2 linked regions of the Zymomonas mobilis subsp. pomaceae ATCC 29192 genome follow. The protein of the gene in region 1 interacts with the protein of each later gene in a pairwise test. Links are inferred from orthologs where the notes say so. Each region holds a gene or a part of one and is shown in the gene's direction. Other genes may lie near its edges. The genes, in order: ZYMOP_RS02060 and dnaA.

The links.
Region 2: the proteins of ZYMOP_RS02060 (region 1) and dnaA interact in binary tests that used the Escherichia coli proteins (3 or more experiments, as listed by UniProt). The link is inferred for Zymomonas mobilis subsp. pomaceae ATCC 29192 from one-to-one orthologs.

The regions. Positions count from the first base shown.
Region 1 is NC_015709.1:461,578-464,773, reverse strand. The notes cover bases 1-2,864. They hold ZYMOP_RS02060 (replicative DNA helicase), read left to right. Parts: upstream 1-602; coding sequence 603-2,126; downstream 2,127-2,864. Other genes in these bases: ZYMOP_RS02055 (cation diffusion facilitator family transporter), read left to right, coding at 2,217-2,864; ZYMOP_RS02065 (cytidine deaminase), read right to left, coding at 22-513. In the rest of the region: more of ZYMOP_RS02055, read left to right, coding at 2,865-3,167. UniProt on the Escherichia coli protein: The main replicative DNA helicase, it participates in initiation and elongation during chromosome replication. Travels ahead of the DNA replisome, separating dsDNA into templates for DNA synthesis.
Region 2 is NC_015709.1:452-3,615, forward strand. What follows is about bases 161-2,992. They hold dnaA (chromosomal replication initiator protein DnaA), read left to right. Parts: upstream 161-766; coding sequence 767-2,218; downstream 2,219-2,992. Other genes in these bases: ZYMOP_RS00015 (ABC-F family ATP-binding cassette domain-containing protein), read left to right, coding at 2,313-2,992. Outside these bases: rpsT (30S ribosomal protein S20), read left to right, coding at 1-22; more of ZYMOP_RS00015, read left to right, coding at 2,993-3,164. UniProt on the Escherichia coli protein: Plays an essential in the initiation and regulation of chromosomal replication. Binds in an ATP-dependent fashion to the origin of replication (oriC) to initiate formation of the DNA replication initiation complex once per cell cycle.

The DNA.
Region 1 (3,196 bases):
GTGGATTTAATTTTTGGATATTCAGGATTCCGTAGCCGTAATGCCAAGATCATCGGGGCCAAAATTAAAAGGGATTAATTCTGATAATTTATGCTCTTTGATCAAGTCACCTTCGGCAGATGCACAATAGACAGTTAAATCACATTGGCTCACCTGAGCAGCTTCGTTCAATATCTGACGGCATCGACCACAGGGATAAACAGGATTTTTTCCGATAAGGAAACCATCTTTTTGACGTTTCCCACCTATAATGGCGATTGCAACAATATTTTTAAGGTTACCCGTATTATTAGCTATCGCTACGGCAACCGTCTCAGCACATAAGGTAAGGCCATAGCTCGCATTTTCAAAATTAGTACCGGTTATGATCGATCCATCTTGTAATAAAACTGCAGCACCCACAGAAAAACCTGAATAAGGGGAATAAGATTGCTTCATAGCCTGACGGGCTTTATCTACAAGTGATTGCGCTTTATCCTTAGGTCCTTCATATTTATAATTGGATTCGGTCATACATGTTATCCTCCGCTTAACCTGAAGATAGCCTATCAAAAGCCCGCAAAACCCCTCCTAGAAGAAAAAAGACGAAGGACAGATTCTGCATGGCAGAAGTATTAACATTGGCATCTAATTTGCAAGAAAAAGACATCGGGGTACCTGCGAATATTCAAGCAGAAGCGGCGCTTCTAGGTGCCCTTTTAATTGATAATCGCCTTGCAGAAGATGTTCAGGTTAAACTTCGTGCCGAACATTTTTTCGACCCTACCCATGGTCTGATTTATCAGACTATTATGCGCCAGATTGATCGTAATCAGCATGTTACACCCGTTATTCTGCAACCTCTTCTTGAAAAAGACCCCGGTTTACAGGCCAAGGGCGGCATAAAATATGTTGTAGAGCTTGCACAACACCATGCTGCTTTGTTGGGGGTTCGGGATTTCGCTGCCCAGATTTATGATCTTGCCCTTTTACGGGAACTAATCAGTGTCGGGCGAGAGATGGTCGATAATGCTATGGATACTCAAGGCATCATTGATCCTCTATCTCAAATTGAAGAAGCGGAGGCTTCTCTTTATCGTGTTGCCGAATCCGGTGTTACCGAAGGGGGCGTTAAAAGTTTTGCACAGGCGGCCAATATTGCTGTTAAAGCAGCCGAAATGGCGCTTTATTCAGGGGCCAATCTTTCTGGTATTACAACAGGACTGGATACGGTTAATGCCAAGATTGGCGGGTTGCATCGTTCTGATCTTCTGATTCTAGCGGGTCGCCCTGGCATGGGTAAAACGGCCTTTGCAACCAATGTCGCCTTTAATGCGGCACAGCGTTATATGTATGATATCCGTAATGGCCTCAAGCCAGAAGAAAGTGCAGGGGCGCCTGTTGCATTTTTTAGTCTAGAAATGTCTGCTGATCAGTTGGCAACTCGTCTTTTGGCGGAACAATCGCAATTATCTTCTGAAGACCTGCGTATGGGGAAAATTCGCAAGGAAGAATTCCGTAATCTTGCACGCGCGGCCACTGAATTGGAAGAGTTACCGCTTTATATTGACGATACCCCCGGTTTGACTATCGCCAGTTTGCGTACCCGTGCTAGAAGGTTAAAACGCCGACATAATATTGGTTTATTGGTTGTTGACTATCTTCAACTTTTGCATGGCTCGGGTAAAGCAAATGATAATCGGGTAAATGAAATTTCAGAAATCAGCCGTGGACTAAAAACTTTAGCAAAAGAACTCGATATTCCTGTGCTAGCCTTGTCCCAGCTGTCCCGTGCTGTGGAACAGCGTGAGGATAAACGCCCCCAGCTTTCTGATTTACGAGAATCCGGTTCTATTGAGCAGGATGCAGATATTGTCTTGTTCGTCTATCGTGAAGAATATTATCTCCAATCGCGTGAACCGAAAAGAGCAGCCGAAAAGAGCGATAGTCCGATTGATGCCCGTGTTGATGAAGAACACCGAATATGGCAACAGTCGATGGAACAAGTCTATAATATGGCCGAACTGATTGTCGCCAAACAGCGACATGGGGCAACAGGTAAAGTACGTTTAAGATTTGAAAGCCGTATCACCCGTTTTTCAGATCCCGTTGATGATAATTATATGCCTTCCGAAGAGAGAGTGTAAGGATACTTACTTATATCGAATTCTAAAAGGTCCTTTCTAAACTACAAGCTGAATAGGGTAAGATGTATGGGGAATAAGGCTATTAGTACAATGTCTGATAAAGACCACGATCATGACCATGATCATAGCCATCACCACAGTCACGGAACAGGGCATCACCACCACCATGAAATCAATGCCCATAATAGCCGTAGCTTTAGCATTGGTATTATTATCAATTTAGCCTTTATCTTTGTAGAAATAGGTTATGGGCTTGCCTCGGGTTCCTTGTCCCTTATTGCTGATGCAGGGCATAATCTTTCTGATGTACTGGGATTAGCCTTATCTTTAGCGGCGCTTCTGGCTGAAAAATTACGTCCCACAGCTCGATTTACCTATGGTTACCGATCCTCTTCTATTTTAGCCGCTCTTTTTAACGCCTTATTTTTATTTGTTGCCTGTGGGGCTATTGGATGGGAAGCTATTCGGCGTTTTTCTGATCCTGTCGCCGTTCCAGGTGGCACTATTATGATAGTTGCCGGGATCGGTATTATTATCAATTTTGCTACGGCTTTATTGTTCAAAGATGGGCAGGAGGAGCTTAATCGTCATGCAGCTTTTCTGCATATGCTCTTAGATGCCTTGGTCTCAGCGGTTGTTGTGCTTTCAGGCTTAATCATCAAATTAACAGGATGGCACTGGATAGATCCGACCTTAAGCTTGGGGATTGTTGTCGTCTTGCTGTGGAGTAGTTGGGGGCTTGTTGTTCGGTCTTTTTCTCTTGCCCTTAATGGGGTTCCCCCGTCGATAGACCTCGACGCTGTTATTGCACGTTTGCGCAGCTTGCCAGATGTTACAGATGTCCATCATATCCATGTATGGCCGGTAAGTACGAGTGAGACAGCCATGACGGCGCACATCGTTAAATCCCAGATCGAGAATAACGATGGTTTTATCGATCAAGTCAGTGACATCTTGAAAAAAGAATTCAATATCGGACATGTAACCTTACAAATTGAACATGGTAGCCGTCACCATGAACCGTTATGTATGCCTGTCTGATATTTGATCGGACAAATTTGATAGCTACA
Region 2 (3,164 bases), 460 kb from region 1 along the record:
GAGCGTTACCGCTTTAGCCTAATATTTGTTAAAGGAGTTGCCATTGATCAGTTGATCTTGATTCAGCACGAAAAATGGCATTTTCCTCTAACAGATTTCAATATTTTATCTAAAAGCGTCCGATCCAAAGATCCTTTGCTTTTATTGGAAACAAGGGAATCACTTTATTTAAAGTAAAGTTGATATTCTTTATTCTTTTAAGATATTTTCGGATTGCTCTATCAGCCAAACTTCTTGTTTTTTAACAGGAAGTAGATTGAGCTCGTTACTGCATATAGTGGCGAGCTTTTTTATGCGTCAAAAATAATAATACCGTCTATATTTTGTAACAAAGTATTGATGTTGTAATAATATTTATGCACCGCAGTCTGAATATTTCTTGATAGCTGTTCATTTTAGCGCATCCGCTAAAAAAATAAAAAATGTCCAGTTAATCTATTTCAAGTGATAGTATCCCATGCAGTGATTCCTTCGTACATATCGAGTCAAGGCGTAAATTTTTGACGCTATCGCCGCTTACCCCTTGATTGGTTTTGTTTGCTCTTCCAAAAAGTAAGCGCATACTTGATAAATATTGAGTCCATCATCAGGACTTCAGTAAAACAGAATCGAGCATGACGGGTCTCCGTAAATAATAAGGCTGGGGCGCGTACCGTCTTATCGGTAGGGGCCGAAATCAAATAAAATCATAATTCTTTATAAGAGCTCAATTGAAGCGGGGAAAAATAATAGCGTGCTGAATCCAGTGCAAAATTCAGGTGGTGAAATGAATATCCCGGTACAAGACCAGGCATCATTACTGCCGGCTGCATGGAATGAAGTGCGTCAAATTTTGCGTAAAAAATGTGGTACACGTACTTTTGAAAGCTGGCTAAAATCTCTGGCACTCGCCGATTTTGATAACACTCATAAAATAATACGTTTGGCCTGTCCCAGTGAGTTTATGGCCAATTGGGTTTCTGCTCATTTATCTGATGAATTATTATTAGCATGGCGGACAGTCTGGCCTGGTATTACCGAAGTAAAGATAACCGTTCGCAATCCAAGTGCTCAACCTTTATTATTAGACGTTACAGAAATCGAATTACCCTTAGGCGACCATCCTCAACCCGTTGTCAAAAAAGCGAGCAAAAAAAAACAACCTTCGGCTACCATTGTTCCCCCTGCGTCAGCAGATGAATCCGAAAAGGATAGCCAAGGCCAGTTTGAAGAGCGCTATAATTTCGATAATTTTGTTGTTGGCAAGGCAAATGACCTCGCTTATCGCGCGGCCTGCACTTTTGCAGAAGGTGGAAAGCTCGATTTCAACCCGCTTTTTTTACATGGTGGAACGGGTCTTGGTAAAACCCATTTGATGCATGCGGTCGGGCTCGAATATTTAAAGCGTCATCCTAACAGTTCGGCAATTTATATGTCTGCCGAAAAATTCATGTATGATTTTGTCGCGGCCATGCGGGCGAAAGATACGCATAGCTTCAAGGCCAGATTGCGTTCCGCTGATCTTTTAATGATTGATGATGTCCAGTTTATCGCTGGAAAGGATTCTACACAGGAAGAATTCTTCCATACGATGAATGAGGTGATTACAGCCGGACGACGGCTCGTGATTTCAGCCGATCGTAGTCCTCAAGATTTAGAACGGATTGAAAGCCGTATTCTTTCCCGCTTGTCATGGGGCTTGGTTGCGGATGTTAATCCCGCTGATTTTGAGCTGCGGCTCAATATCATTCTGAAAAAATTAGAAGCTATGCCTCAGGTCACTGTCCCTGAAGACATTGTTTTCTTTCTTGCGAAGCGCATATGCACGAATGTTCGTGAATTGGAAGGCGCGCTTAATAGGGTTGTTGCCTATGCAACTCTTTCCAATCGGCCGATTGACATGGATTTTGTCACAGAAACCTTGGCCGATTTATTGCGCTCAACGCAAAAACGCATAACGGTTGAAGAAATTCAAAAGCGGGTTTGCGACCATTATCGTTTGAAATTAGCTGATATGAGTTCAAAAAGACGTGACCGGATTATTGCCCGCCCGCGGCAGGTCGCCATGTATTTATCCAAATATCTGACACCTCGTTCTTTACCTGAAATTGGTCAGCGTTTTGGGGGGCGGGATCATACAACCGTTATTCATGCGATTCGTCAGGTAGAAAAATTGCGTTTAATAGATGAAGAAGTTGATTCTGATGTCCGTATGCTGATGCGTCAGCTTGAAGGATAAGGCTTTTTAATAATAAAGCTTGAACCAACCTTCTGTGATTTTTATAAATTCGTTGTCTTTTGATTTCCTCACTTAACTTCCTGAATTGAGAAATATGCTTAGTTTTTCGGCCATTACTGTCCGGCTTGGGGGCCGACTTATCCTTGATCAGGCAACTGCGAGTTTACCACCCGGCAGTCATGTGGGTCTCATCGGGCGGAATGGCGCGGGTAAATCCACTTTGATGAAAGTGGTCGCAGGCCTCTTAGAATCCGATGGGGGCACGTTATCTATGCCCCGTGAAACCCGTATCGGCTATATTGCACAGGAAGCGCCAGAAGGGACGGCTACACCTTATGAAACGGTGTTAGCGGCGGATAAAGAGCGTGCAACGCTTATGGCTGCAAGTGAAACCGAAGCCGATCTTGAAAAGCTAGCGGAAATTCACGAAAGATTAAATGCCATCGACGCCTACACCGCGCCAGCACGGGCATCCCGTATTCTGGCAGGTCTTGGTTTCGATGAAACGATGCAGGCACAACCCCTTTCATCTTTTTCAGGTGGTTGGCGTATGCGGGTTGCTTTAGGGGCATTATTATTTTCTGCGCCAGATTTATTGTTGCTTGATGAACCGTCAAACCATCTCGATTTGGAAGCGGTATTATGGCTTGAAAATTTCCTTCGTTCTTATCGTGGGACTTTGCTTTTAATTAGCCACGAACGTGATTTTCTGAACAAAGTTGCTGATCATATTCTTCACCTTCAACAGGGAAAACTAACTCTTTATCCAGGGGGATATGATGCTTTTGAACGACAGCGGGCTGAACGTTTGTCGCAAGTCGAAGCAGCGCGTAATCGCCAACTAGCGGAAAGAGAAAAACTGCAAAGCTTTGTCAACCGCTGGCGCACAAAAGCACATAGCGCCCGCCAAGCACAAAGTCGAATGAAGGCGTTAGAAAAAATGGAA